3 regions of the Streptosporangium sp. NPDC049376 genome follow, and region 3 is predicted to be linked to each of the others. Evidence: riboswitches for the same ligand, from Rfam matches in the RefSeq annotation. Region 3 holds a riboswitch; each other region holds the start of a gene.
What was found. Region 3 has a riboswitch for cyclic di-AMP ahead of ACIBVQ_RS02420 (C40 family peptidase). Riboswitches for the same ligand answer to the same signal wherever they lie in the genome.

Region 1: it holds a riboswitch for cyclic di-AMP, as region 3 does, so the genes downstream of both, ACIBVQ_RS17945 (coiled-coil domain-containing protein) here and ACIBVQ_RS02420 (C40 family peptidase) in region 3, are expected to answer to the same signal.
Region 2: it holds a riboswitch for cyclic di-AMP, as region 3 does, so the genes downstream of both, ACIBVQ_RS28940 (NlpC/P60 family protein) here and ACIBVQ_RS02420 (C40 family peptidase) in region 3, are expected to answer to the same signal.

The regions. Positions count from the first base shown of each region.
Region 1 covers NZ_JBITMT010000005.1:527,517-530,779, reverse strand. The annotation lists gene ACIBVQ_RS17955 (DeoR/GlpR family DNA-binding transcription regulator) at 1-258, shown strand, start outside; gene galT (galactose-1-phosphate uridylyltransferase) at 255-1,334, shown strand; cyclic di-AMP (ydaO/yuaA leader) riboswitch at 1,406-1,540, shown strand; gene ACIBVQ_RS17945 (coiled-coil domain-containing protein) at 1,543-2,520, shown strand; gene ACIBVQ_RS17940 (winged helix-turn-helix domain-containing protein) at 2,517-3,206, opposite strand.
Region 2 covers NZ_JBITMT010000014.1:26,026-29,288, reverse strand. The annotation lists gene ACIBVQ_RS28950 (RDD family protein) at 1-116, opposite strand, end outside; gene ACIBVQ_RS28945 (amino-acid N-acetyltransferase) at 363-998, opposite strand; cyclic di-AMP (ydaO/yuaA leader) riboswitch at 1,333-1,484, shown strand; gene ACIBVQ_RS28940 (NlpC/P60 family protein) at 1,490-2,539, shown strand; gene ACIBVQ_RS28935 (LuxR family transcriptional regulator) at 2,683-2,931, opposite strand.
Region 3 covers NZ_JBITMT010000001.1:528,230-531,492, forward strand. The annotation lists gene ACIBVQ_RS02410 (NlpC/P60 family protein) at 1-481, shown strand, start outside; cyclic di-AMP (ydaO/yuaA leader) riboswitch at 939-1,097, shown strand; gene ACIBVQ_RS02415 (hypothetical protein) at 1,254-1,508, opposite strand; gene ACIBVQ_RS02420 (C40 family peptidase) at 1,408-1,749, shown strand; gene ACIBVQ_RS02425 (hypothetical protein) at 1,846-2,628, shown strand; gene ACIBVQ_RS02430 (M48 family metallopeptidase) at 2,625-3,263, shown strand, end outside.

The DNA of each region.
Region 1 (3,263 bases), on a different contig from region 3:
ATGAGCGCCCGCGCCGGGTTCACCACCCCCAACCTGCTCGAAGCGGAGACGGACCGGGCGCTCGTGGCCTCGGCGCACCGCCTGGTCGTGCCCGCCGACCACACCAAGTGGGGGACGGTCGGGATCAGCACGATCGCCGAGCTGTCCGAGGCCCACGTCCTGATCACGGACTCCGGGCTCGGGCGGGAGGCTCGCGAGGAACTCGCCGCCAGGGTCGGTGAGCTGGTCGTCGCCGGGGACGGGATCCGCGACCGATGAGGCGCACCGCGACCCACCTGGCCGACGGCCGCGAGCTGTTCTACTTCGACCTGCGGGACGACGCGGAGCGCGGCGCGGTCGACACGCGCGACCTGCCGCCCAGGCCCGCCGCCTCCGAGCTGCGCTACGACCCGCTCACCGAGGAGTGGGTCGCGGTCGCCGGGCACCGGCAGGGCCGTACGTTCCTGCCGCCCGCCGACGAGTGCCCGCTGTGCCCGTCGGCGCCCGGCCGTCCGACCGAGATCCCCTCCCCCACCTACGACGTGGCCGTCTTCGAGAACCGCTTCCCGTCCTTCTCCACCAACCTGGGCGCCTACCCGCAGGTCGGCGGCCTGAGTGAGGTACGGCCCGGCGTCGGCAGGTGCGAGGTCGTCTGCTTCACCTCCGAGCACGACTCCTCCTTCTCCATGCTTTCTCCCGAGCGGGTCGAGCTGGTGATGGAGGCGTGGATCGACCGCACCGTCGCGCTCTCCGCGATGCCCGGGGTCGAGCAGGTGTTCTGCTTCGAGAACCGCGGCCCGGAGATCGGCATCACCCTGCCCCATCCGCACGGCCAGATCTACGCCTATCCCTACGTGACCCCGCGTACCCGGACCCTGCTCGGCGCGGCGCGGCGGCACAGGGAGCGCACCGGTGGCGACCTCTTCGCCGACGTGCTCGCGGCCGAACGGGAGGCCGCCGAGCGTGTGGTCGCGGCCAACGAGCACTGGACGGCGTTCGTGCCCGCCGCGGCCCGCTGGCCGGTCGAGGTCCATCTCTACCCGCACCGCGGGGTTCCCGGCCTCGACGGACTCGACCCCGCCGAGCGCGCGGCGTTCGGACCGCTCTACACCGAGGTGCTGCACCGCCTGGACGGGCTGTTCGGGGTGCCCATGCCGTACGTCTCGGCCTGGCACCAGGCACCGGTGCGGGTGGACAGGGACCTGGCGTACACGCATCTTGAGCTGTTCAGCATCCGCCGGGCGCCGGACAAGCTCAAGTATCTCGCCGGGTCCGAGTCGGCCATGGGGGCCTTCGTGAACGACGTTCCGCCTGAGGAGACAGCTCGGCGCCTGCGCGCCGTTGTCACGGAATGATCACCGATCGGTCTCGACTCGGGGTCGCGCGGTCACCTTTTTACCATTACTATCCTCACGCATCGGACAAACAGCACGATATGCCTAATCTCAGGTGCCTCACCTGAGAGCCGGGGACCCATGCATCTGGGGTGAACCACTTCGGTGGAAGGGCTTCCTCCAGCCCGAACCCGTCAGCTAACCCGGTCGGCGTGAGGAGAGGAGAGCTGTGACGGCTCTGTCCCCCGCTTTCCATCGACGTACGGCCGCCGCCTGCCTGGCCTCGGCCCTCACCTTCGCCTTCGTCCTCGGCGGCACGGAAACGGCGGGCGCCGCGCCGAAGCCCGACGAGTCCCGGCTCCGCGCCGAACTGACCCAGCTCAACAAGAAAGTCGACCGGCTCATCGAGGCGTACGCCGCCAAACGGGAGTCGCTGAAGAAGGCGCAGGAGGCGGAGAAGGTCGCGCAGGCCGACCTGCGCCAGGCGGAAGCGGCCTACGCCGAGGCGGGCAGGGAGGTCGCCTCCATCGTCCAGATCCGTTACCAGAACGGCCCCCTCGACCTTCCCTCGATCCTGTCGGCCCCCGAGGTGGGCGGCGCGGCCGTCATGGAACAGCTGACCGCCCAGCAGATCGCCCAGCTGCAGGGCTTCGCCCGGAGCCGGGATCTCATGAAACAGGCCGCGGACAGGACGGCCCAGCTCTCCAGGCAGATCGAGCAGGAGGCCAAGGCGGTGCAGGTTCAGCGTGAGGACGCGGAGAAGGTCATCCGCGTGATCGAGGACAAGCTCGAACAGCTCGTTCCCACAGGCTCGGGGCGCCGCTCCGACGGCAGCTGGGCGCCCCAGCTGCCCACCGGGTCCGACAACATCACCGACCGCACGCGGATCATGCGCGAGGCCGTCGGACAGGCCTTCCAGCTGCCCCACGAGGTGGGCTGCTACCGATCGGCGAACGACGGGGGCGAGCACCCCCTCGGCCGTGCCTGCGACTTCATGATGAGCACCGGCGGGTCCATGCCCACCGCGGCCAACGTCAAGCTCGGCGACGAGCTCGCCGCCTGGGCCCTGAAGAACAGGGACAGGCTCGGCGTCAAGTACGTCATCTGGCGTCAGCGCATCAACACCGGTTCCGGCTGGCGTGCCATGTCCAACCGGGGCGGTGTGACCGCCAACCACTACGACCACGTGCACATCTCGATGTACTAGAGAAGGTCGGACCCCGCGGCGGTGCGCTCGATCGAGCCGGCCACCCTGGACCTGGTCGAGTGGATCCGAGCCACCGGCTGGACCGCGCTCACAAACGTGGCTGGTTCCTGAGCCTCCGGCCGCCATCGTGCCCACGGTCTCGGCTCTCTGGGCGCGGCAACGCATCCGCCAACGGTTGAAGTGGTCACGAAGCTCCCGGGGCGTGCCCGAGGCCGACACCGGCACACTGGTCGTCGAGAGGCCGCCGGTCGACGGCGAGGTAAAGATCCACGTCCAGGAGGCCCCGGGGCGGCCTCAGGTTCTGCCCGCACTCGTCTTCCCAGCACAGCCGGGCGCCCAGGTCGAGCGCCGCCCTTTATCGCCGGCCACTCCTCGACGACCCACGAGGTGATCCCCCCCTCGCCGCGCTCAACAGCCCGCTGCGCAGGGATCTGCGGACTCCAGCCCAGGCGGTGCAGCAGACACGACACCCCACGCAAGGTGTGGCGGACGTGAAACAACACCGCGATCGGGCCGGCGTCCAGCGCTGGTCCTCCACATATCCGTGCGCGGCCGGACCACGCTCCAACCCGGCCCGCAGCCGCTGCAGGCGCCGCTCGTCCAGCCGGCACCTCTCCCCGCCCGGCCCCTTGGAGGCCAACGCCTCCATGCCACCTCCCTGCCAGGTGTGATTCACCGACCAGCATTCACACAGTCAGAAAAAGACTTTCCGCCACTACCGATCGCCCTGCTCATCCGGGCTT
Region 2 (3,263 bases), on a different contig from region 3:
TGCTGACCATAACCGGGCTGGGCGGCCTGCTGGCCGTAGCCCTGCTGCTGGCCGTACCCGGGCTGGGTCTGCCCAGGTCCGGTGTTCGGCTGTGAGGCCTCCGATCGATATCCCACGACTGTCACATCGGGATCGAGTTCTCCGGGGGCTCGACCCGCGTTCTGTCCGTATTGCGGATGCCCCGACGGTGTGCGGTCGCGCTCGGGATCATCCTGCGGATACGGTGGCTGTCCGGTGCTCACCGCGTCACCTCACTTCGACTGCGCATGTGGCACATGTCAGACTCACATGCTTGCTGGTGCACAACGTATCGACATAGGTAACAACAGTCACCTTTCCGATCAGTCAGCACCACGGTCAAGCTAGTGGCCCCGCGGTGTCAGATGGAGCAGCATCCGGGTGTTTCCCAAGGTGTTCGGCTTGACGTGCTCCAGATCAAGGAACTCTGCCACACCTTCGTCATAGGAGGCGAGAAGTTCCGCGTAGACCTCCGGCGCGACGGGTGTGCCCTGGATCTGCCTGAATCCGTGTCTCGCGAAGAAATCGATCTCGAAGGTGAGACAGAAGACCCTGCGCAGTCCGAGGTCTCCGGCGACGCCGATGAGACGGGAGACGATCCGGTGGCCGATTCCCATACCCCGGCAGTCGGGATCGACGGCGACCGTGCGAATCTCGGCCAGGTCCTCCCACAGGACGTGCAGCGCTCCACAGCCGACGACCTTTCCCGCCACGTCGGCCACCCAGAACTCCTGGATGTCCTCATAAAGGGTGACGGTCGCCTTCTCCAGCAGGCGCGGCCCCGCTCCGGCGTAGGTGTCGACCAGGCGGCGGATGGCGCGGACGTCCGGCGTCCTGGCCCTGCGCACCGTGATCTCCGTCGACGATCCTTCCGGGACGTCGCCGGAGACCGCCACCGACTCCCCTTCCGCGGCCTCCGGGGAAACCTCGTCCCGGCCGGGTACGGCCCGCACCGGGGACTGTTGCGCAACCTGCTCCATGACTGATCAGAGTACGTCCTCGTCACCGCTTGTTTACGGCCTGCCCTTATCTCGGCTGCGGGGTCCGCCGGATGAATCTCGCCGTCTTCTTCGCGCCCCGGGAGGCCGCCCGGCGAGCGCGCCTCGACCGGCCCCGCCCGAAGGCCCGGACCTGCGAGAATCTCCACCCCCGCGCCAGGGGAGGCGGATGCCCGGCGTGGCACATATGTCGATCATGAAATTACGTGACCCGACCGTGACATTTCAGTTGCGAAAGCTCCACCGGCTTCACAGTTCTGGTTGAGCATGAACCGCCAATTGCACTAATGTCCGTCCTCGATGTCAGCACCCGTAAAGTGCTGCGCCGCCGAATCCCCGACTCGGGGAACCGGGGACCCACCCTCCAGCCGTCCCCCGGGGTGAATCCGATGTGCCACCGGCGCCTCGGTAGGGCTGCCTCCGGCCCGAACCCGTCAGCTAACCCGGTAGGCGGCCGAGAGAGGAGCCTGTTGGTGAAGCGCACGCGCAACCGTGGGAGAGAGAGCGCGGGCGGGAACGCCCGCCATCGAGAACACCGGGTGCGCAGGCCGCGGCACAAGGTGGTGATCGCCGGGCTCGCCTTCGCCTCCCTGCTCCTCGGCGCCCCCTTCGCCGCGACCGCGGAGCCGAAACCGAGTCTGCAGGAGCTCGCCAAGCAGGCCGAGAAGCTGCACACCGAGATCGAGACGCTCACCGAGCAGTACAACGGCGGGCGGGTCAAGCTCAAGCAGGCGCAGCGCGCCGCGGAGAGCGCGAAGAAGACCCTCGCCGCCAGCGAGTCGCAGCTGGCCGAGCGGCGCACGAAGGCCACCCTGCTCGCCCAGAGCACCTACATGGCGGGTGGGCTCGCCTCGGCGCTGGCCTTCACCCAGTCGTCCAACCCGGACACCTTCCTCGACCAGGCCACCACGAACTACGCGCTCCAGCAGCAGCAGAGCGAGGAGGTCGCGCAGGTCAGCAAGGCGATCGAGACCGCCCAGCGCGCGCAGGCCAGCGCCAAGGCCCGCACCGACGAGGTCAAGGACCTCCTGTCCGACCTCGGCGACCGGCGGACCAAGATCGAACGGCTGGTGAAACGGGTCGAGAGCGACCTGTTCAGCGAGGTGCGTTCGCAGGCCGGGCGCAACCGGGGCAGCCGGGTCAAGGTCAACGTGCCGATCATCGGCTCGGGCAAGGCCGCCGAGGCCGCCCGCTGGGCCCTCACCCAGCAGCTCAAGCCGTACGTGTGGGGGGCCGAGGGCCCCAACTCCTTCGACTGCTCCGGCCTGGTGATGTGGGCCTACCAGAAGGTCGGCATCAGCCTGCCGCACTACACGGGCGACCAGTGGACTGCGGGCACCCACATCTCCTCAAGGAGCGACCTGCGCCCGGGAGACCTCGTCTTCTTCTACAGCGACCTGCACCACGTCGGGATCTACATCGGCGCGGGCCTCATGGTCCACGCGCCGCAGACCGGCGACGTCATTCACATCGCCCCGATCGACAACCGTCCCTTCGCGGGCGGGGTGCGCATCGCCGACTGAGCCGCCTGAACCGGCCGGACCGCCCCGAACCGCCGACGGCGGTTCGGGGAAGGACGCACCCGGGTCGCGTACGGCCACAGCGGCCCCTCAGGGGGCCCCTGCCGTACGCGGGGGTCCGGGACGGCATCGGGTAAGGGCTCGCCTCAGATGAGGCGTCTGCGGGCCGCCCAGGCGACGGCCTCGATGGCCGTCGCCACGCCGATGCGGTCGCAGATTCCGCGGAGTCTACGGCGGACCGTTCTTCCGCTGATGTCGAGGCGGCGTCCGACCCGGTCGACCGTGACGCCCTTGGCCAGCTCCGCCAGCAGCACGAGATCCTCATCTGTGAGGCCGACCTCGCCCATGCCCAGGAGGCTGTCGCCGCGACGGGAATCCACTTCGGGATATGCCATCTGGAGTCGCTCCCCCCGCACCTGCTAATCGAGGCGTGAGTTGTCTGGAATCAGTGTCGCCCGTCAGGAACGGTAAACGGCTTGTTCAAAGGTCGTCAAGTTCCACACTTCATAGAGGTAGCACGCGCTGTTGACATAGTGGTCGCTACGTGAAGTACTCATGATATGTCGGCGCCTTTATGGTTAAGTCACGGACAAGTCAGGGTCCGTGGCCGGGGGCGCCCGCCGCGCGCCACGTCCTCGCAGACCAAGGTTTCGCCGGAGCCCCGCCGACCACGGCCCCGGCGCCGGCCGGCCGTATGGTTATGACCTATATGTGAATTTCGCCGGAA
Region 3 (3,263 bases):
GCTGGCCGAGGAGAAGGAGAAGGTCGAGAAGATGATCAAAATCCAGACGAAGGTGCTGCGCGACCTCGGCACCTTCAGGCCGGGCGACCCCAACAGCACCGGCATGCAGTACAACGGCTCCGCCTCGGGCAACGCCAGGGCCGCGCTGACCTTCGCCTTCGCCCAGCTCGGCAAGCCCTACCGGTACGGCGGCACCGGCCCGGACAGCTGGGACTGCTCGGGGTTCGTGCAGGCCTCCTGGCGCAGCGGAGGCGTGAGCCTGCCCCGCACCACCTGGGAGCAGTGGAGCTGGGGCGCCAAGCGCAAGGTCTCGCTGAGCGACCTCCAGCCGGGGGACATCCTCTTCAGCCAGGGCCTGGGGCACGTCGGCCTCTACGCGGGCAACGGCAAGATCATCCACGCTCCCCAGACCGGGGACGTCGTCAAGGTCGTCCCCCTCTCCTCCTACGGCGGCCGTCTGCTCGGAGCCGTCCGTCCCTGACCCCCCTTGGTCCCGTCCACGTCCACGGGGCCTCTGGGGGCCGTCTGAGCGCCTTCGCGACCGCGGGCCGTCCGTTCAACGGGCGGCCCGTTTGGCATGCCCGGGATCGCCGGAGTGGTCCTGTTCGACGCCCTTGTAGGTGAAGGGGCGCTTTGGGAAGTCACTGATAAATGTGATTTATGTGACACTTGTTGTGCTTCTCTGGAAGATCATTTCGAATGTGACAAGGGTCATATTTATAAGATCGTGATGCCGCACTATCAGGCCTTTCGTAAACATGAAAACCTTTTTGTGGATCTTCGTATTTGATGGGGTCTTTGCCGGGGCTTGGTGATCGAGGTACCTTCTGGCGGTCGCAGTGAGCAAGCCATGCCACCGCGTCGAATGCCGGTCCTGCGGGCCGGTGTCCGTATAGATATCCAGTCGGCCGCCGTTCCCCGAAGGGATCGGTTCCCATCACGGCGGCCCGCCGAGTTCGTGCAGCCAGGAGGCACGGAGCCGGGGAACCATCGGCCCTTGACATGTGGCCAGGGGTGAATCGACGCGTTTGCCGTCGTAGGGCGTCTTCCCAGCCCGAACCCGTCAGCTAACCCGGTAGGCATCAGTGGAAGTCCCAAGGAGAAATCCTGTCTACCACCCTGCAAAACCCCCGTTTGTCGCGCTTTTTCCGCCTTTACCTGGGCGGATTCGTCCTCACGCTGACCGCCTCAACCGGAGCGGTGGCACTGGGGCCGGCAACAGCACAGGCGACGACGGATACCGCGGTCGCGGTTCAGGTCAGGAGTACGGCGAAGGACACGTCGAAGAGCGCATCGAAGGGCACGTCGGAGGGTACTGCCGCGAACACGGCGAAGGCCCGTGTCAAGCGCACGGCGAAGGCCGCGACGAACCGGGCCGCACGGCAGCGGTCCAGGGCCAGGACGGCCGTGGCGACGGCCAGGAAACAGATCGGCGATCCGTACCGGTGGGGTGCCTCCGGTCCCGGAGCGTTCGACTGCTCGGGCCTGGTCCAGTACGCGTGGCGCAAGGCGGGCGTCTCCCTCCCCCGGGTGACGGGCAGCCAGTACCGCGCGGTCAGGAAGAAGGTCTCGTGGAGCAAGTTGCACCTCGGTGACCTGCTGTTCTTCTACGGCAAGGGCCACGTCGGCATGTACGTCGGCCACGGCAAGATGATCCACTCGCCGAGCAGCGGCAAGTCGGTCAGGATCGTGACGTTGAAGGGGTACTACAGGTCCGCCTTCGCAGGAGCGGTCCGTCCCGGCACCTGACAGCGGCGGACGGCCCCGCCCATCCTCCCGCGGATGGGCGGGGCCGCCGCCTGCCGGGGAACGTTCCGGCCGGGGCGTCGGCTAGCATCGGCTGCCATGTCCGTCCCGAAGGGGCGCCGCGCCGTGCTCGCCGGGATGCTCGCGCTGGCGGGCGCCGGGTTCGGCGGGGCGAGGCCCACGCCGCAGACGGCCCGCGACCTGTGGCCCGGCGCCGCCGAGGTGGTCCGGGGCGAGCGCTCCCTTGTCGTCGGCCACCGTGTCCCGCCCGCCGAACTGCGTGATCTCGCGGCCAGGGCCGACCGCGCCTGCCGTACGATCGCGCGGGTCTGGGGGCCGGTCAGGGCGGTGGTCGTGGTCCCCGCGACCGACGACGAGGCCGCGGAGCTCGCGGGGACGGCGCGGACCGGCGGGCTGGCCGCGCTGGCGACCGCGGACCGGGTGATCGTGGTGCCGACGGGATACGCCAGGCTCAGCGAGACCGGCAGGGACGTGGTGATCACCCACGAGCTGACCCATCTGGCGACCGGCGCCACCAGGGGCGGGCGGGTCCCGATGTGGCTGTCGGAGGGGTTCGCCGACTACGTGGGCTACCGGGACGCGGGGATCGCCGTCAGGACCGTTGCGGCCGAGCTCGCGGCCGAGGTGCGCGCGGGCGTCCTGCCCACGGAGCTTCCCGCCGGGGACGGCTTCGCCCCCGGCGCCCCCAGACTCGCGCAGGCCTACGAGGAGGCCTGGCTCGCGTGCCGGTACGTCGCGGAGCGCTTCGGTGAGAAGGCGCTGGTGAGGCTTTACGGTAGCGATGTCGGCAGCACGCTGGGCCTGTCGCGCGCGGAGTTCACCGCCGCGTGGCGCGACCATCTCCGGAGGGAACTCTCATGACGCGGAGCGTGGAGGAGACACCGGCGCGGGAGCGGGGCGGGGCCAGGGGAGCGGGGATCGCGCTCGCCGTCCTGGGGGCGATCACGCTGGCGGTCGTGGCGTTCACCACGCCGTGGCGGGCGCTGCCCGAGGCGGCGCCGTACGTCGCGCCGGACCCGGCCCGTGACTTCACCCCGGCGCAGATCGCCAGGGCGGAGGCGTTCGACGCCGCGGTGAGCCTGCCGTCCTACCTGTCCCTGGGCCTGACGCTGGTCGTGGCCGGGGTACTGGTCGCCACCCCGCTCGGCGCGCGGCTGCTGGGCCGCCTGCGGGGGCCGTGGTGGCTGCGGGCGCTGCTCGGCGTGCTGGTGATCTCCGCGGCCGTCGCGGTGCTGCGCTGGCCGTTCGGCATGTGGGCGGAGACCTATCTGCGCGAGTACGGCCTGTCCACCCAGACCTGGGCGTCGTGGTCGGCCGACCGGATCAAGAACACCGCGGTCGGCGCCGTGCTGACGGCGATCATGGTGGTCGCCGTGGTCGGGCTGGCCCGCCGCTACCGGCGGTGGTGGCTGCCCGCGGCGATCGGGGCCTTCGCGCTGACCATGCTCGCCTCCTTCGCCTACCCGGTGGTCGTCGAGCCCCTGTTCAACGACTTC